DNA from 3 places in the Cellulosimicrobium sp. E-16 genome. Region 1 is predicted to be linked to each of the others. Evidence: riboswitches for the same ligand, from Rfam matches in the RefSeq annotation. Region 1 holds a riboswitch; each other region holds the start of a gene.
The links. A riboswitch is a leader RNA that binds a small molecule or an ion and turns the genes downstream of it on or off. The one in region 1 is predicted to bind thiamine pyrophosphate.
Positions count from the first base shown of each region.

Region 2: another riboswitch for thiamine pyrophosphate. It lies ahead of ACN9MS_RS05960 (FAD-dependent oxidoreductase); the one in region 1 lies ahead of tenA (thiaminase II).
Region 3: another riboswitch for thiamine pyrophosphate. It lies ahead of ACN9MS_RS10070 (ECF transporter S component); the one in region 1 lies ahead of tenA (thiaminase II).

Region 1 covers NZ_CP183974.1:3,549,135-3,555,541, reverse strand. The annotation lists gene ACN9MS_RS15630 (alpha/beta hydrolase) at 1-88, opposite strand, end outside; gene ACN9MS_RS15625 (VOC family protein) at 85-1,011, opposite strand; TPP riboswitch at 1,101-1,225, shown strand; gene tenA (thiaminase II) at 1,216-1,968, shown strand; gene ACN9MS_RS15615 (helix-turn-helix domain-containing protein) at 2,134-2,577, shown strand; gene ACN9MS_RS15610 (DUF6882 domain-containing protein) at 2,677-3,567, shown strand; gene ACN9MS_RS15605 (ClpP family protease) at 3,587-4,192, opposite strand; gene ACN9MS_RS15600 (ClpP family protease) at 4,192-4,830, opposite strand; gene ACN9MS_RS15595 (Ig-like domain-containing protein) at 4,922-6,407, opposite strand, start outside.
Region 2 covers NZ_CP183974.1:1,356,560-1,362,966, forward strand. The annotation lists gene ACN9MS_RS05950 (thiazole synthase) at 1-673, opposite strand, end outside; gene thiS (sulfur carrier protein ThiS) at 782-1,015, opposite strand; gene ACN9MS_RS05960 (FAD-dependent oxidoreductase) at 1,021-2,406, opposite strand; TPP riboswitch at 2,411-2,490, opposite strand; gene thiE (thiamine phosphate synthase) at 2,543-3,271, shown strand; gene guaA (glutamine-hydrolyzing GMP synthase) at 3,315-4,928, shown strand; gene ACN9MS_RS05975 (glycosyltransferase family 4 protein) at 4,932-6,092, opposite strand; gene ACN9MS_RS05980 (hypothetical protein) at 6,336-6,407, shown strand, end outside.
Region 3 covers NZ_CP183974.1:2,268,315-2,274,721, forward strand. The annotation lists gene ACN9MS_RS10065 (ABC transporter ATP-binding protein) at 1-1,326, opposite strand, end outside; gene ACN9MS_RS10070 (ECF transporter S component) at 1,373-2,080, opposite strand; TPP riboswitch at 2,190-2,309, opposite strand; gene ACN9MS_RS10075 (hypothetical protein) at 2,398-2,838, shown strand; gene ACN9MS_RS10080 (Rv2578c family radical SAM protein) at 2,970-4,631, shown strand; gene ACN9MS_RS10085 (hypothetical protein) at 4,723-5,037, opposite strand; gene ACN9MS_RS10090 (PPOX class F420-dependent oxidoreductase) at 5,073-5,546, opposite strand; gene aspS (aspartate--tRNA ligase) at 5,773-6,407, shown strand, end outside.

The DNA.
Region 1 (6,407 bases):
GCAGCAGGACGACGACGGCGCCCCCCGCGTGCGGGCTCGTCGGCTCCGTGTCGGACCGGACCGCGACGAGGGTGGCCGGTGCGCTCATCGCGCGAGCAGCTCGTCGGTCGTCGTGCCGGGGACGGCCAGCGTCACGCGCGTGCCCCACGGGTCGTGCACGACGACGGAGCGACCGTCGTCGGCGTGCTGCAGCCCGCGGGCGCGCAGGCGGGCGACGAGCGCGTCGAGGTCCTCGCGGCCGGGCACGGTGATCGCGACGTCGCCGAGCCCGAGGCTCGCGGCGCGCGGGCCGGCGCCCGCGCTGTTCCAGACGTTCATCGCGACGTGGTGGTGGTACCCGCCCGCGGACGCGAACAGGGCGCCGCTGTACTCGGTGACGGTGGCCTCGAACCCGACGGCGTCGACGTAGAAGTCGCGCGCGGTCGCGATGTCGCCGACCTGGAGGTGGACGTGCCCGACGCGCCCGGCGAGCGAGGGCCCCGCGTCGACGGCGTCCTGGGAGAGGTTCGCGCGCAGGTAGGCGTTCGGGTCCAGGAACTCGGTCGCCATGACGATCTGCCCGCGCTCGCGCACCCACGTCTCGCGCGGGCGGTCCGTGTACAGCTCGACGCCGTTGCCCTCGGGGTCGGTGAAGTAGAACGCCTCGCTGACGAGGTGGTCGCTCGACCCGACGAACGACCCCCGGCGGTCCTGCGCGGCGCGGTAGACGGTCGCGGCGAGGCTCGCGGCGTCGTCGAACAGGAACGCGGTGTGGAACAGGCCGGCCTGGCGCCGGTCGACGGCGGGCAGCCCGGGCGTGTGCACGAGGCGCAGCATGGGCGTCGTGCCGCGGCCGAGCACGCGGTGCACCTCGGTGCCGCGCGAGCGCTCCTCGAGGGGCGCGAGCGCGAACGCGCCCGTGTAGTAGGACGTCATCTGCTCGAGGTCGCCGACGCGCAGCGTGACGGCGTCCATGCTCGTGGACGGGGACAGGAGGCGGTCGGTCGGCGCGCCCGGGGTGCTCGTGGTCATGTCTGCTCCAACTTGTTGTCGCTACAACTATATTCCCACACCGCGACGGATGCTCCCGACGCGGTGGGTCCTTCCTTGCTAGGGTCGCGACGAACCACGCGGGGCGTCCCGCCCGGGCAGCCGGGCCGAGGGACTGAGACGAGCGGTACGGCCGCCCGGACCCGTCGAACCTGATCTCGCTAGCACGAGCGGAGGAACGTGGGCATGACGACGCCTGCTGCCATCACTGTGAACCCCGTCCGCACGGACGACCCGACCGCGCTCGTCCGGAGGGGGGAGACCGGCTTCACGGTCGACCTCGCCCGCCGGTACGCGCACCTCTTCGACGAGTTCTACGACCACCCGTTCCTCGCCGGGCTGCGCGACGGGTCGGTCGAGCCGGCCGCGGTGCGGCACTACGTCGGCCAGGACCACCAGTACCTCACGGCCTACCTGCGCTGCTACGGGCTCGGCATGGCGCTCGCGCCCGACCGGTCGTGGGCCGCCTACTTCCACGAGAAGGCCGGGTTCCTGATCGACGACGAGGCGCACGCCCACCACGCGATGTGCGACTTCCTCGGCGTGACGTACGAGGAGGCGCAGACGCGCCGCCTCGCCCCGAGCGCGCAGGCCTACGTCGACCACATGCTCGCCGCGGGCCGCGACTCGCTCGGCGTGCTGCTCGCCGCGCTCCTGCCGTGCCCGTGGACCTACATCTGGTCGGCGCGGCGGTTCTGGCTCGCCGAGCGGGCGACGGCGCCCGGCGCGATCGGGGGCGACCACCCGCTCGCGGGCTGGTGGGAGTTCTACGCCGCCGAGCGCACCGAGGGCGTCCTGGACGACCTCCGGGCACGCCTCGACGCGCTCGCCGCCGACGCGGGCGAGGCGGAGCGCGCGCGCATGGAGCGTGCGTTCGAGCTGAGCTGCCGGCACGAGATCCGGTTCTGGCAGATGGCGTGGTCGCTCGAGCGGTGGTGACGCCCCTCCCGGACCGGTGAGCGCCCGACGTCGGGCCTTACGCCAGCAGCAGATCCCCGCCCGGGTGCCTCGGCACCCGGGCGGGAGCGCGGGTAGCGTGACCGCATGGACGCGACGAGCGCGGCGCCGGGCCCGGCGCCGATCGCAGTGCCGAGCAGACCGACGGTGAGCCCCCGTTCCCGGGAGGGCGGCCGGCCGGAGCCGCTCCTGCGCCACGTCATCGGCGGGATCCTCCGGCGGGCGCGGCTCGCGCAGGGTCGCACCCTCGTCGACGTCGCGGCCTCCGCGCGCGTCTCCACCGCCTACCTGTCCGAGGTGGAGCGCGGCCGCAAGGAGGCGTCGTCCGAGGTGCTGGCCGCCGTCTGCGGCGCCCTCGGCCTGCGCCTCGTGGACCTCGTGGCCCGCACGGGGGAGGAGCTGCGCCCCGTCGCCCCGGTGCGCGTGCTCTCGTCCGTGCGGGAGCGCGGCGCGCTCTCCGCGCCGCGCCACCCCGCCCCCGCCGGGGAGCCCGTACGCGACCTCCCGGTCGCGCGGACCACGATCGCGACCACGACGCTCGCGGCGCACCCGACGGCGCGCGCCGCCGACGTCCTGCTCCTCGCGGCCTGAGCCGCGTGACCCCGGGGTCGAGACGCACCCGACGGGTACGTGGTCAGCACCGCGTGTCGTGCCCCGGTGCGGCGGGAGGCGCGCGGCTACCGTCGAGGGATGACGGAGCCGCAGACCGCGCACGGCACGGCAGAGCATACCGCCCCGGCCCTCCAGGAGCTCGTCGACGACGCCGCGTTCCTCTCGCACGAGCACCAGCTCCACCTCGCCGACCACCACGGTGACGACGCGTGGGGCGCCGAGATGGCGGAGGGCACGTTCACCTTCACCGCGGCGGGCGGTGAGACGACGACGTGCCGGCTCCAGTTCCTCGGCACGGCCGCGCCCGGCCCCGGGAGCTGGATGTGGGCGTGGAACAACGTCAACGGCTTCCCCGACGACGTGCTGCGCGCCGCCGAGAAGACCCGCGAGACCGGCCTGCGCGAGGCGACCGAGGCGGAGCTGCCGCTCACCGACGACCTCCCGTACCGCCTCGCGCTCGCGGCCAAGGCCGTCACCGGCTCCTGGACCCACTACAGCGCGCCCGTCGGCGGCGGGACGCGCGCGTGGTTCCTCCTCGACGGCGACGGCCTCACGCTGCCCGCGCCGAGCGTGCTGCGCGTCGTGCGGGTGCTGAGCGAGGGTCTGCTGTCCGTCACGGTCGTCGACCACCGCCGCGCGGTCGCGTCCTACGCGGCCGCACGTGGCCTCGAGACGACGGACGACGACGGCGCGCTGGCGCTCACCCTGCCCGACGGGAGCGTGATCGTCCGGTTCGACGAGCACGGGCGGATCGGCGGCATCGAGGCGACCGCGCGCCGCGCGAGCGAGCCGGTCGACGATCCCGCGTCGAGCCCGACAGACGCCGGCGCGCCCGACGCGGACACCGCCGTCGACCCGGTGGCCCTCGACGTGCCGGGACCGGCGGAGGCTACGTCTGCGACGGAGCCGGGCCCGGCGGAGCCCGCGCCGGAGCCGCGTCGTCGGTCGTGGTTCCGACGACGCGGGTAGGGCCAGCGCGCGCCCCGGGTCAGGCGGCCGCGGCGAGCTTGCGCGAGGTGACGACGGCGTCCGCGACGCCGTACTCGACGGCCTGGCGCGCCGTGAGCACGAGGTCGCGGTCGGTGTCCGCGCGCAGGCGCTCGACGGTCTGTCCCGTGTGGCGGGACAGCACCTCCTCCGTCTCGGACCGGATCCGCAGGATCTCCTCGGCCTGGATCGACAGGTCGGAGATGGTGCCCTCACCCCCGCCCGAGGGCTGGTGCAGCAGCACGCGCGAGTGCTCGAGCACGAACCGCTTGCCCGGCGTCCCCGCCGCGAGCAGCACCGCCGCGGCCGACGCTGCCTGGCCCATGCAGATGGTCGACACGTCGCAGCGGACGAACTGCATCGTGTCGTAGATCGCCATGAGCGCGGTCGCGGAGCCGCCGGGGGAGTTGATGTACAGGCCGATCTCCTGGTCCGGGGCGTCGGACTCCAGGTGGAGGAGCTGGGCCATGACGACGTTCGCGACGCCGTCGTCGATCTCCGTGCCGAGGAAGACGATGCGCTCCGAGAGCAGGCGGGAGAAGACGTCGAACGCGCGCTCCCCGAGCGGGGTCTTCTCGACGACGGTCGGGATCGTGTAGCTCGCCATCACAGGCCCACCTTCCGGGCCGCACGGGCGGGACGGACGTCGTCGACGGACTCGACGATCCGGTCGACCATGCCGTACTCGAGCGCCTGCTGCGCCGTGAACCAGCGGTCCCGGTCGGAGTCGCCCGCGATGGTCTCGACGCTCTGCCCGGTGCTCTCGGCGGTCAGCCGGTGCATGAGGCCCTTGGTGTAGACGAGGTTCTCGGCCTGGATCGCGATGTCGACCGCGGTGCCGCCGATCCCCGCTGAGGGCTGGTGCATCATGATCCGCGCGTGCGGGAGGGCGAACCGCTTGCCCGGCGTGCCCGCGCACAGCAGGAACTGCCCCATGCTCGCGGCAAAGCCCATCGCGACGGTCGAGACGTCGTTGGGGATGAGCCGCATCGTGTCGTAGATGGCCAGCCCGGCGCTCACCGAGCCGCCGGGGGAGTTGATGTACAGCGCGACGTCCGCGCGCGGGTCCTCCGCCGAGAGCAGGAGGAGCTGCGCGGACAGGCGGTTCGCGACGGCGTCGTCCACGGCCGTGCCGAGGACGACGATGCGCTGGTGGAGCAGGCGCGTCGTGAGCTGGTCGTCGAAGGACGACGCCGCCGGGGCGACGGCCTCCGCGTGCGGGGTGCGTGACGTGTGCGTGGTCATGGCACCACCGTGGCCCCGGGGCGGCCCGGGCGGGCGGGTGATCTGCCGTCGGCACATTCGCCGACGGCAGATCACCCGCTACGGCTCTCCGCTACTTGTTGGGCCAGGTGTTCCTCTGGATGTCCACCCCGGCGGGCGCCGGACTCACGGTGATCCAGTTCTGCGGGGCGGGGTAGTAGTTGCCCATGATGCACGGCAGGTCGAACGAGGCGTTCGGCCCGAAGCTACGCGAGTAGCCGCCCGTGATGGCGTGGTCGTAGCCGCCCGCGTTCGTCATGCACTGCACGGTGTACGTCCCGCTCGGGAACGTCGCGTTCGTGTTGAGGCGGTACCGCGTGCAGACGCTGAGGTCGTTGCAGTCGCCCAGTGATCCTGTGGTCGCCGCGGCACCGCGCGACGCCCAGATCCGGGGCGGGTCGGGGCGCGTGTCGGTCGTGAACGTCGCCTGCCCGCTCCACGCGCCGCAGCCGGCCGCGTTGCATGCCCGGGCGATCAGCCGGAAGGTCTGCTCGTAGTCCGACCCGACGTTCACCGTCTGACCGTTGCCCGACGAGCTCTGGCTGCCCGAGAGCTGCCACTCGTAGCGCGAGATCCCGTTGCCGCCGTTCGACGAGGGCGCCGAGATCGAGAACTGGCCGCGGTTCACGCCGGTCCGGGACACGGAGACGCCCGGGGTCCCCGGCTTGTCGTAGGCGTTGATCGACGCCGACGCGGGGCTCGACGTCGAGGTGCCGCCCAGGTTGGTCGCGGTCACGGTGAACGTGTACGAGCCGGGGTTGAGGCCCGTGAAGTCCACCGACGTCCCGGACACCTGCCTGGTCGTGCCGCCCGGCGAGGCCGTCACGGTGTAGGCGGTGATCGGGCTGCCGTTGGCGTCGGCGGCGCCCCACGACACGCGCGGGATGCCGCTGTCCTGGGACGACGACCCGACGTTCTGCACGCTCGGCTTCGGCGGGGCCTCCGGCCGGCCGTAGGGCACGACGGCCGCCGACGCCGAGCTCTGCGCGGTCACGCCGGCCTTGTTCTCGGCCGTCACGGTGAACGTGTAGGACGACTCGTTGTCGAGCCCGGTCGCCTTGTGGCTGAGCCCCGTGAGGGTCAGCGCCGCGCCGTCGGGGGAGCCGTTGCGATACCGCTGGAGGTGGTACGCCTTGATGGCGTCGCCGTTCTCGAACGGCTGCTCCCACGACACGTCGATCGACCCGCCGTTGAGCGGTGAGTCCGCGGCTCGGCTCGCGCTCGGCGTCTTCGGGACGTCCGGCAGGCCGGCGGGGATCTCCTCGGCGGAGTAGTCGCCCCACTCGGACGGGTCGGGCGCGAGGTTCACGGCCTGGACACGCACGCGGTACGCGACGCCGTTCGTGAGTCCCGTCCACACGACCTGGTTGCCGGACAGCGCCTGCATCTGGATCGCCCCGCTCGCCGGCGCGGGAGAGATCTCGAGATTCACGGTCTCGATGGGCGACCGGTCGGTGTAGGCCTTGTTCTCCCACGTGACGGTGAGCGACTTGTCGCCGAACTCGAGCGTGGGCGCGGCGGGCGGGTCGGGCTTCTCGTCGGGGCGCGCCTCGGCGGAG
Region 2 (6,407 bases), 2.2 Mb from region 1:
CGGCGCCTGCGGCGAGGCGGCCCGACTCGACGGCGAGGCGCATCGCGTGCGCCATGCGGACGGGGTCGGCGGCGCGCGTGACGGCGGTGGCGAGCAGGACGCCGTCGCACCCGAGCTCCATCGCCTGCGCGGCGTCGGACGCCGTCCCGATCCCCGCGTCGAGGATCACCGGCACGCGGGCGGCGGCCGCGATCGCCTCGATGTTGCGGGGGTTGAGGATGCCGAGCCCGGTGCCGATCGGCGCGCCGAGGGGCATGACGGCGGCGCACCCCACGTCCTCGAGCCGGCGCGCGAGGATCGGGTCGTCGTTCGTGTAGGGCAGCACGACGAACCCGTCGCGCACGAGCTGCTCGGCGGCTTCGACGAGGCCGACGGGGTCGGGCAGGAGCGTGACGTCGTCGGCGATCACCTCGAGCTTGACCCACTCGGTGCCGCACGCCTCGCGCGCGAGGTGCGCCGTGAGCACGGCCTCGCGCACGGAGAAGCACCCGGCCGTGTTGGGCAGCGCGCGGATGCCGAGGCGCGCGAGGAGCGCCCAGATCCCGGCGTCGGGGCTCGCCTCGCCGCCGGCGCGCACGGCGACGCGGCGCATCGCGACGGTCGTCAACGCGGTGCCGGACGCGACGAGCGCGTCCTCGAGCGTGAGCAGGTTCGCCGCCCCGCCGGTGCCCATGACGAGGCGCGACCCGATGGCCGTGCCGGCGACGACGAGCGGGTCGTCGCCGTCCGACGGTCGGCTCGCGGGGGCGCGGGAGATGTCGGTCGTGGTCACGGGTCCTCCTCAGCCGCCCTGGACGGCGGTGACGATCTCGATGCGGTCGCCGGGCGCGACGACGGTCGTCGCCCACGAGCCGCGCGGCACGACGGCGTCGTCCACGGCGACGGCGACGCCTTGCGGCGTCCCGTCGGCGACGTACGCGGGCACGAGCGCCGCGACGAGCTGCTCGAGGTGCACGGGGGCGGCGAGCGGGTACGGCTCGCCGTTGACGAGCGCGGTCGGAGCAGGTGCGGTCACGGGGATCACCTCGGTGTCGTCGTGGAGAAGGCGGCCGACCGGCCGACGTCGAACCCGGGGTTGTTCCCCGGATCCGACGCGAACCGGGGGACAACCCCGGGTTCGGCGAAGCGGTCGGTGCGGGTCGGGGAGAGGGCGGTGGCGGCGTCGGCCGGGAGCGCGGCACCGGTGAGGCCGGCGACGACCGCGTCGGCGGTGAGCGGCGCCAGCAGGATGCCGTTGCGTCCGTGACCCGCCGCGACGTGCAGGCCGGGCACCACGGTCGCCCCGACGAGCGGCAGGTTGTCCGGGGTCGCGGGGCGTGCCCGGGGCGTGACGTCGACGAGCTCGGCCTCGTCGATCCCGGGCAGGAGGGCGCGTGCGTCGCGCAGCAGGGCAAAGACGCCGCCCGCGGTCGCGCGGCGGTCGTCGGGGTTCTCCTCGGTGGTCGCGCCGACGACGACCTCCCGGTGCCCGGCGCGCGGTCCGTCCGGGACCGGGTCGCGCGGCACGACGTACACCGGCCGCCCCTGCACGACCCCGCGCACCACGTGCTCGAGCGCGAGGTCAGGCCCGGCGTCGAGGCGCAGGGTCTGCCCCTTGACCGGCCGCGTCGGCACGACGACGCCCGGAACGTCCGCGAGCAGCGCGCCGGACCTCCAGCCCGCCGCGACGACGACCGCACCCGCCGCGTGGAGCCGGCCCGCGTCGTCGTGCACGCCCACGACCCGCCCGGCCGGGTCGAGCGCGAGCCGCGTCGCCGATGCCCGCACGACGACGGCACGTACCCCGGAACCGGTGGTCCCCGTGAGCGTCCCCGGTCGGGAGCCCGCGCCGGGGACGCCACCGGGCGCGCCGAGCAGCGCTCTCAGCAGCGCGGCGTGCGTCGCGCGCGGGTCGACCGCGTGGTCGGCCGGGGCCCAGGCCGCGCCCGCGACCCGCGGGCCGAGATAGGGCTCGCGCCTGCGGGCGTCGGCCACGGTGAGCTCGCGCGACGCGAGGCCGTGCGCCGCGTGGAGGGCGAGGACGCGCCGGAGCAGCGCGAGGTCGTCGGCGTCGTACGCGAGGGTGAGGGTGCCCGCGGTGCGCAGCCCGACGTCGGCGCCGGTCGCGGCGCGCAGGTCCCCCGCGAAGCCGGGCCACGCCGCGGCGGCCGCGAGGTGCAGGCGGAGTGCGTCGTCCTCGCCGAAGTCGGCCTCCGTGACCGGGGCGAGCATCCCGGCGGCGGCGTGCGTCGCGCCGTCGCCCGGCGACGGGTCCAGCACCGTGACGCTCAGCCCTGCGCGCGCGGCGCGCCACGCGACGGCGAGCCCCACGATCCCGCCGCCCACGACGACGAGGTCGCGCGCGCCGTCGGGCACGGCAGGACCGGGTCCCGGCGGGCGGGCCCCAGGACGGACAGGGGTGTGCATGCGCGCTCCCTTCGCTGGCATGACCCAGATCAGGTTCGACGGTCGGCTCCGACGCCCTCTCAGCCCCGTGCGGGGCTCCCGTGCTGTCGGCCACAGTACCGCCTGCCCGGGACGCGCCGCCGCTAGGCTCCGGCGGGTGAGCACCGAGACCTTCGCCACTCCTCCCGCCACCCCCGCCCCGCCGGCTCCGGACGCCGCACGCGCCCGCCTCGCCGACGCGCGCCTCTACCTGTGCACCGACGCGCGCGAGGAGCGCGGCGACCTCGAGGACTTCCTGCGGGCGGCGCTCGCGGGCGGGGTCGACGCGGTCCAGCTCCGCGACAAGACGCTCGACGTCGCGCGCGAGCTCGAGCTCCAGGAGCTCGTCGCACGGGTCGCGACGGAGCACGGCGCGCTGTGGGCCGTCAACGACCGGGCCGACGTCGCACGGCTGGCCGCCGCGCCCGTGGTGCACATGGGCCAGGGGGACCTTCCCGTCCCCGCGGTGCGCTCCCTGCTCGGCGCCGCGCCGGTGCTCGGCCGGTCCACGCACTCGGCCGACCAGGCGGCCGCCGCCGAGGCCGACCCGGACGTCGACTACTTCTGCGTCGGCCCCCTGTGGGCGACGCCGACGAAGCCGGGGCGCGCCGCCGTCGGGCTCGACCTGCTGCGCGCGGTCGCCGCGACGCGGCCGCGCACCCCGTGGTTCGCCATCGGCGGGATCGACGCGGACCGGCTCGACGCGGTGCTCGACGCCGGGGCGACGCGCGTCGTGGTCGTGCGGGCGATCACGCAGGCGAGCGACCCCGAGGCCGCGGCGCGGGCGCTGCGCGACCGGATCGTCGAGCGCGTCACCGAGCGAGCCACGGAGCGCACCGGCGCCTGAGACGCGGGACGGGACCGCGCCGGGCGGCGACTATCCTGGACCGGTGACGTCACCCGCCACCGCTCCCGACACCCCCACCACCGCCGAGGTCGCCGCGACCCCGCGGCCCGTGCTCGTCGTCGACTTCGGCGCCCAGTACGCGCAGCTCATCGCGCGCCGCGTGCGCGAGGCCAAGGTCTACTCCGAGATCGTGCCGCACACCTTCACGGTCGAGCAGATGCTCGCGAAGGACCCGGTCGCGATCATCCTCTCCGGCGGGCCGTCGTCGGTGTACGCGACCGGCGCCCCGTTCGTGGACCCGGCCCTGTTCGCGGCCGGCGTGCCCGTCATGGGCATCTGCTACGGCTTCCAGGCCATGGCCAAGGCGCTCGGCGGCGAGGTCGCCCAGACGGGCCTGCGCGAGTACGGCGGCACCGAGGTCGAGGTGTGCGCCGCGGGCGTGCTGCTCGACGGCACGCCGGAGAACCAGACCACGTGGATGAGCCACGGCGACGCGGTCCACCGTGCGCCCGAGGGCTTCGAGGTCCTCGCGACGTCGGCGGGCTCGCCCGTCGCGGCGTTCGAGGACACGTCGCGCCGCCTCTATGGCGTGCAGTGGCACCCCGAGGTCAAGCACTCCGCGCACGGCCAGACCGTGCTGGAGCACTTCCTCTACGAGGGCGCGGGGCTCGCCCCGGACTGGACGCCCGGCAACGTCATCACGGACCAGGTCGCGGCGATCCGCGCCCAGGTCGGCGACGCGCGCGTCATCTGCGCGCTCTCCGGTGGCGTCGACTCCGCGGTCGCGGCGGCCCTCGTCCAGCGCGCGGTGGGCGACCAGCTCACGTGCGTGCACGTCGACCACGGGCTCATGCGCGCGGGCGAGGTCGAGCAGATCGAGCGCGACTTCGTCGCGGCGACCGGTGTGAACCTCGTGATCCGCGACGAGAAGGAGCGGTTCCTCACCGCGCTCGCGGGGCACAGCGACCCCGAGACCAAGCGCAAGATCATCGGCCGCGAGTTCATCCGCGTGTTCGAGGACTCCGCGCGCCAGATCGTCGAGGACGCGGGCGAGCACGGGGCCGAGGTGAAGTTCCTCGTCCAGGGCACGCTGTACCCGGACGTCGTCGAGTCCGGCGGCGGCGAGGGCGCGGCGAACATCAAGAGCCACCACAACGTCGGCGGGCTGCCCGACGACCTGCAGTTCTCGCTCGTCGAGCCGCTGCGGACGCTGTTCAAGGACGAGGTCCGGGCCGTCGGCCGCGAGCTCGGGGTGCCCGAGGAGATCGTCGCCCGCCAGCCGTTCCCCGGCCCGGGCCTCGGCATCCGCATCGTCGGCGAGGTCACGGCGGACCGCCTGGAGACGCTGCGCGCCGCGGACGCGATCGCGCGCGAGGAGCTGACCAAGGCGGGGCTGGACAACGAGATCTGGCAGTGCCCCGTCGTGCTGCTCGCCGACGTGCGCTCGGTCGGCGTCCAGGGCGACGGCCGCACCTACGGTCACCCGATCGTGCTGCGCCCCGTCTCGTCCGAGGACGCGATGACGGCCGACTGGACGCGCCTGCCCTACGACGTGCTCTCCGTCATCTCGACGCGCATCACCAACGAGGTGGCAGAGGTCAACCGGGTCGTGCTCGACGTGACGAGCAAGCCCCCGGGCACCATCGAGTGGGAGTGACCCCTAGCGGGACGGACGGGCCCGACGATCCACGGCGATCGTCGCGGCCCGTTCGTATGCTGCCTCCACGTCGGCGAGCACGCGCGGCCAGCCCGCCGACGACGGCACGTCGCGGTTGTGCGCGACGATCCGGTCGAGCAGGCCGTCCTCGGTCGCGAGCCGCACGAGCGCGTCGGTGAGCCCGGCGTCGTCGTCCGCGACGAGCGCGTCGACGCCGTCCGTGAGGCGTTCCGCGACGCCCGACTGCGAGCGGGTGAGGACGGCGAGCCCGGCCGCCTGGCCCTCGAGCGCCGCGATGCCGAACGCCTCCTCGACGGCGGGCGCGGCGAACACGTCGGCGCGCGCGTAGAGCCGCTTGAGCCCCGTCGCGTCGAGGCGGCCGGGGAGCGACACGACCGACCCCAGCCCGTGCTCGGCGACGAAGCGCCGTGCGTCGGCCAGCTCGGGGCCGTCCCCCGCGAGCGTCACGTGGAGCGCGCCCTCGGGGAGGCGTGCGACGGCGTCGCGCACGACCTCGAGGAGCGGCAGCACGCGCTTGCGCGGCGCGAACCGCGTCGCCGCCACGACGTGGACGGCGGCGCCCTCCATGCGCTCGGCGCGCTCGGTGCGCGGCACGCGCCACGCGTCGAGGTCGAGGCCGTTGTGCAGCACCACGACCTCGCCGTGGTCGCCGACGATGCGGCGCAGCGGAGCCGCCGTCAGCTCGCTCACGGCCGACCACAGGACGGGCCAGCGCGACCACCGCACGACGCGGTCGAGCCCGGCGAACGCCCTCTCCGCCCCGCCCCAGACGCTGTGCACCGTGAGCACGGCGGGCAGTCCCGCGCGCACGACGGTGCGCAGGGACGCCTGCGTCGAGGGCGTGAGGACGCCCATGTGGAGGTGCACGACGTCGGGGCGGTCCGCGCGCAGGATCCGCGCCACGTGGTGCGGCGCCCGCGGGTGCACGGGGTAGCCGCCCGGGACGCGCGCGGCGAGGCGGTGGACCGTGACGTCCCCGTCGCGCTCGGCGCTGACGCCGTGCGCGCCCGGGCGGGCGGGGGTCGTGCAGACGACCGCGACGTCGTGCCCGGCAGCCGCCTGCTGCTGCGCGAGGCGCGCGACCTGGGTCTCGATCCCGCCGAGCAGGGGCAGGTAGCAGTCGGTCAGGTGGGTGATGCGCACGGACGGCATCCTCCCATCCCGGCGTGGGCGGGCAGCGGCCGGTCCGATCGCGCACCGGTCCCGCGGCCGGACCGGGGACGCGGCGCGGCGCCCTGAGGTGGGCGTTCGCCGCGCGGTCCGTCGTCGTCGTCGCTACCGTGGGTCCCGTATGGGTGGTTCGACCGCCCTGCGGCGGTCCCGCGCCCGCGGGTCACCGCCCGCGGAGCGGCAGCAGGTGGGTCCTGACGAAGGGGAGAACGCGCCATGTCGAGCACCGTCACCGTCACTCCGGCCAAGGGGGCGCGGGGCATTGGCCTCGTGTCGATCATCGCCGGC
Region 3 (6,407 bases), 1.3 Mb from region 1:
GGACAGACGCCGCTGCTCGCCGCCCGAGAGCCGGTACGGGTTCGCGTCGGCGAGGTGTGCGAGCCCGAACGCGTCGAGCGTCCGCTCGACGCGAGCCTCCAGGTCGGCGAGGCGGGCCAGTCGTGCCGACCACGCGACCTCCTCGCGCACGGTGCGGGCGACGAGCTGGTGCTCGGGGTCCTGGAACACCATCGCGACGGGCTCGTCCGTCGCGGTCACGACGTCGCCCGTGGTGCGCTCGAGCCCGGCCAGGCCGCGCAGGAGCGTCGACTTGCCGCCCCCGTTGGGCCCGACGACCGCGAGCACCTCGCCCACGTGGACGTCGAGGTCGACGTCGCGCACGACGGGGTGCCCGCCCCGGCGGGCGCGCCCGGCGGTGAGGCCGCCCCGGTGGACGGCGAGCCCGCGCGCCCGGAGCGCGACCGGACGCTCCGAGCCCGTCGGGGGTGGGGACGACGCCCGCGCGAGACCGACCAGCCACTCGTCGGTCGCCGGGGAGCCGAGCGGACCTGGGGCGCCCGCCTGCTCCAGGCGGACAGCGAGCGGCAGCCAGCACCCCAGGTCGGCGAGGTCGCGCGCGTGCTCGCGCAGGACGCGGTGCGTGGGGCCGTGCGCGACGACGCGGCCCTCGCGGCCCAGCACCAGGGTGGCGCCGGGCAGCACCCCCAGGTCGTCCAGGCGGTGCTCGACGAGCACGACGGAGCGATGAGGAAGCCTGGCCGGCGACGTCTCGCCGTCGGGCCCGGGTGTCCGGGCGAGGCCGGCGACGAGCGCCCCGACCTCGTGGGCGGCAGCGGGGTCCAGGAGCGCGGTGGGCTCGTCGAGGACGACGAGCTCCGGATCGGCGACGAGCGCGGCGGCGACCGCGACGCGCTGCGCCTCACCGCCCGACAGGGCGTGGGTCGGGCGGTCGCGCAGGTGCGCGGCGCCGACGGCGGCGAGCGCGGCGGTCGCACGGTCGTCCATGGTGCGGGGGTCGGCGCCGCGGTTCTCGAGCGCGAACCGCAGCTCCTCGTCCACGGGCGCCAGGCAGAGCTGGTCGCCGGGCCGCTGCTGGACCAGGCCCACGCGGGCGGCGAGCACGGGCGGCGGCACCTCGCGCGGGTCGAGCCCGGCGACGCGCAGCCCGCCCGCGACGGTGCCCGGGAGCGTGTGCGGGACGACGCCGACGAGCGCACGCAGGAGGGTCGACTTCCCGCAGCCGGACGGGCCGAGGACGAGGAGGCTCGTCCCGGCCGGGACCGTGACGTCGACGGCGTCGAGCACCCGGGCGCCGTGGTGCCCGAGGTGCACGGTCACGGCGTCGGCTGTGACGGCGTCGGCCATGGCGGGGTCCCGAGGGGCGGCCTCGGGTGTGTCGGGGGCGGCGCGCTCAGCCACGGCGGGCCGCGCCGATCGCGAAGGCGTCGAGGGCGCCGGTGCGCGCGAGCGCGTCGCCCAGGAGGCGGGCTGCGAGGCCGCACAGGACGACGCACGACACGACCTGGACGCCCAGCCGGAGCATCGCGTAGTCCTGCCCGAGCCAGCCGAAGCGCACGGCGTTGAACGCGAACGTGACGAGCGCGGCGCTCACGCCGGACGCGACGAACACCCACCAGCCGAACCGGCGGTAGCGCGTGAGCGCGAACGGCAGCTCGGCGCCGAGGCCCTGGACGAGGCCCACGACGAGCAGGAGCGGCCCGGCGGGGGAGGCGAGGAAGACGACCTCGACGAGCGCGGCGAGGGTCTCGGCCAGGATGCCGACCCCCGGCTTGCGCACGACGTACGTGGCCAGCGGGCCGACGACGATCCACGCGCCCGCGAGGACGTTCGCGGCGAGGTCCGCGAGCGGGCCCATCGCGAGCTGCAAGGGGGCCCAGAGCTGCACGAACGCCCAGTACACGAACCCGAAGACGACGCCGAGCACGGCGATCAGCACCGTCTCGTGCAGGGTCAGGCCCCGCCGACGCGCGGCACGCGGGGGCGTCGTCGGGAGCGCGTGGCCTGCGGTCCCGGTGGTCGGGTCGTCGGTCGTCCCGACGACAGCGCCAGGGGCGGCGCCCGGGGTCGTCTGCTGCGGGGTGGTGCGGGGCTCGGCCATGCGGTTCCCTCCGTCGGGCCCCCGGGGCGAGGGGTGCACGACGGCGCGTCACCGCCTCGGCCCGCGCGCACGGCCGGGCGCGGGGCGCGCGGGCACGAGCGCGCAGGGGACGGTGACGTCGGCCCTGCTCCCTTCGCTGGTACGAACCAGATCAGGTTCCACGGGTCTGCAGGGGGGACGGGTGTCCGGCCTGCACTCTCAGCGCTCGTGCGCTCCCCGGGGGCGTTCGGGCCCGACCCTAGGGCCTCCGTGCGCTCTCGACAATCCCGGCGTCTCAGCCCGCGGGACGGCGTGGCGGGGCGTGAGAGCGTGGCGGCATGACGAGGGACAACGACCCCGCCGCGGTCGCGGAGCTGGACCGTCTCGACGAGGCGGTCCGGGCCGCGCCCGCCGGAGACACGACGGCGCAGATCGCGCTGTGGCGGCAGGCGACGCGGCTCGAGACCTGGTTCTTCATCGCGCGGGGACCCGAGGACCGGCCCCGCCCCTACGCCGTGGGCGCGGCACAGGGCCCGATGGTCTGCCTCTACAGCAGCGCCGACCGGGCGCGGGAGGCCGCGGTCGCGCTGGGCGTCGTCGGCGAGGGCGCAGGGGTACCGCTGCTCGGGGTGCCGGTGCCGGACGCGATCGACTACGTCGCGTCGTTCGGCGCGGCCGGCGTCGTGGGCGTGACGCTCGACCACCCGCGGATCGGCCACCACGTCCCGCTCGCGAACCTGGGCCTGCTCATGGCGTGGGCTGCGGAGGACGCGCCGTGACGGCGCCGTGACAGCACGGAGCGGGTAGCGGACAGGCCGGTGCGGCCCCGTGTGAGGCGGTGGACCTCGCGGGGAGCGCGCCACGTCCGAGCGACCTTGACACGCAATCGAACACCTGTTCGAATGCTCTCGTGCGGTGGGACGGACAGGCGATCGGCGCGGACGACGGAGCGCTCCCGGGGTTGGAGCGTGTCGGCCTCGTGCGCAGCGTGCGCACGCCGGAGTTCGCCGGCATCACCTTCCACGAGGTGACCGCCAAGAGCGCGTTGTCCAAGGTGCCGGCCATGTCGCGCATGCCGTTCCGCTGGACGGTCAACCCGTACCGGGGGTGCAGCCACGCGTGCTCCTACTGCCTGGCTCCCACCACGCCGGTGCTCCTGGCCGACGGCACCCAGTGCCCGATCGGCGAGCTGCGCGTCGGCGACGAGATCATGGGGACTGCGCCGCACGGCGCCTACCGGCGGTACGTGCGCACGCGTGTGCTCGACCGCTGGACCACCCGCAAGCGCGCCTACCGCGTGACGCTCGCCGACGGCACACGGCTCGTCGCGAGCGGCGACCACCGGTTCCTCACGGAACGCGGCTGGCGCCACGTCGTCGGCGGCGCGGGCCGCCGCGCCCACCTCGCCCTCGGCGACGTGCTCGTCGGCCCGGGCGCCGCGGCGCTCGCGGACGGCGCGGTCGCGCTCGAGGGGCGCGACGTGACCGGCGGCGACGCGCTGCGCGTGGACTCCCTCGAGGCCCTCGACGGTCCGGGAGAGGAGACCGACCTCGTCGACATCACGACCGGCACGCGCGACTTCGTCGCGGCGGGGGTCGTGAGCCACAACTGCTTCGCGCGGCCCACGCACGAGTACCTGGACCTGGACGCGGGCGAGGACTTCGACCGTGAGGTCGTGGTCAAGGTCAACGTCGACGACGTGCTGCGCGCCGAGCTCGCTCGGCGGTCGTGGGGCCGCGAGGCGGTCGCGCTCGGGACCAACACCGACCCCTACCAGCGGGCCGAGGGCCGCTACCGGCTCATGCCCGGCATCATCGACGCCCTCGCCGGGTCCGGCACGCCGCTGTCCGTCCTCACCAAGGGGACGCTCCTGCGCCGCGACCTGCCGCTGCTCTCCGACGCCGCCTTGCGCGTCGAGGTCGGGATCGGCGTCTCGCTCGCTCTGCTGGACCCGGCGCTCCAGGCGAGCGTCGAGCCCGGCACGCCGTCGCCCCGCGCCCGGCTCGACCTGATCCGGGCCGTCCGCGAGGCAGGGCTGCCGTGCGGCGTCATGGTCGCGCCCGTCCTGCCCTGGCTGACCGACTCGACCCGAGCGCTCACCGACCTGCTCGACGCGGTGAGGGACGCCGGTGCGACGGGCGTCACCGTCCTGCCCCTGCACCTCAAGCCCGGCACGCGCGAGTGGTACATGGGCTGGCTCGCGCGCGAGCACCCGCAGCTCGTGCCCGGGTACGAGCGCGTCTACGCGCGCGGCACGTACGCCTCGAAGGCCTACCGGTCATGGCTGTGGGACCGCGTGCGCCCGATGCTCGAGGCGCGCGGCTTCGCCGTCTCCGGGCACCGCGGGCCCGCGGGCGTCGAGGGGCGGTACCGCCGGGGCGAGCTCGGCGGCCTCGGCGACCGTCACCACGACCCGGGGCCGCCGACGGACGGCGCCTACCCGACCGGGAGCCTCGCCGGGTTGCCTCCGGAACCCGACGGGCGCAGTCACGACGGCGCCCTCGCGGGGATGCCGGTCGACGGCGGGGGCCTGGACGTGGTCGGCGGGGGAGTGGAGCAGGTCCTGTTCTGACCGGGTGACACATGGTCGGGCCGACGCCGACCTGGTCGATGCGAGCCCGGCGAAGCCCCGCCAGCGGTCCCCGTCGCGTCTGGCGGGCGAGTCAGGTGGACGTGTCGCGATCCGGCACGTCTACGACCCGGACGATGTCCGTGCGTGCCACGACCCGGTCCCGGACGTCGGCCAGCGCCACGCGGGCGGGGTCGGTCATGTACGCGGCGAGCGCGTCGTCGTCGGGCATCTCGATCACCTGGACCTCGGTCGGCAGCGTCGCGTCCTGGCCGGGCAGCGCCCGCACGCGCGACAGCAGCCGGCCACCGTGGACCGGCACCAGCGCGAGGACGTCGTCCTCGTACCGGCTCAGCAGATCGGCACTGCCCTCGGTGGGCCACAGCAGGACGCACAGCGTGATCGGCATGGTCGGCACGCTACGCCGTCGCGCCGCCGGGACCGTCAGCCGTCCGCGAGGCGCGCGGGGAAGCCGCCCGTCGCGACCGGGCCCCAGCGCGTGATCGTCAGGCGCACGAGCGACTTGCCCTGCGCGACCATGGCCTCGCGGTACTCGTCCCAGTCCGGGTGCTCGCCGCTGATGGAGCGGTAGTAGTCGACGAGCGGCTCGACCGAGTCCGGCAGGTCGATCACCTCGGCCTCACCGTCGACCTGCACCCACGGGTCGGAGAAGCTCTCGCCCAGCGAGAGCAGCGACGCGCGCGGGTCGCGGCGCACGTTGACCGCCTTCGCGCGCTCCGGGTACGTCGACACGACGACCCGGCCCGCGTCGTCGACCCCGTACGTCACCGGGCTGAGCTGGGGCCGGCCGTCGGCGCGGGTCGTGACGAGCACGCCGTCGTGCCGGGAGCGCAGGAACTGCTCGAGCTCGTCGCGCTCGACGCGCCGGTTCGTCGCGATGTGCGTGCCACGGGTCACCCCTCACTCGTGCGGGCGGCGGGCCGGTCGGCGAACGCCGGTGCCGCTCGCCCGGGCGCGGGTTCCGGGCGCGCGTCCGGACACGCGACGCGGTCGACGCCCTGCCGGCACGGCGGCACCGCCACGGTATCCGGTCGAGCCGCCCGCCCGCCCGCACTAGACTCGTCCGGACGCGCGACCGCCCCCGGGAGCGCGACCCCCACCGCCCACCTGGAAGGAACCCTCCGTGCTGCGCACCCGAACGGCCGGCTCACTGCGGGCCGAGCACACCGGTCAGACCGTCACCCTCACGGGCTGGGTCGACCGTCGGCGCGATCACGGCGGCGTCGCCTTCATCGACCTGCGCGACGCTTCCGGGATCGCCCAGGTCGTCATCCGTGACGAGGCCGTCGCGCACCCGCTGCGCAACGAGTTCGTCCTCCAGGTGACCGGCGAGGTCTCGCGCCGCCCCGACGGCAACGAGAACCCGTCCCTGCCGACGGGCGAGATCGAGGTCGTCGCGAGCGACGTCGTCGTGCTCAACACGTCCGAGGCGCTGCCGTTCCAGGTCTCCACGGCGCTCGCGGACACCGAGACGATCGGCGAGGAGGCGCGCCTCAAGCACCGCTACCTCGACCTGCGCCGGCCCGCGCCCGCGCACGCGCTGCGCCTGCGCGCCAAGGTCAACCAGGCCGCGCGCCGCGTGCTCGACGCCGAGGAGTTCGTCGAGATCGAGACGCCGACGCTCACGCGCTCGACGCCCGAGGGCGCGCGCGACTTCCTCGTGCCCGCGCGCCTCGCGCCCGGCTCCTGGTACGCGCTGCCGCAGTCGCCGCAGCTCTTCAAGCAGCTGCTCATGGTCGCGGGCATGGAGCGCTACTA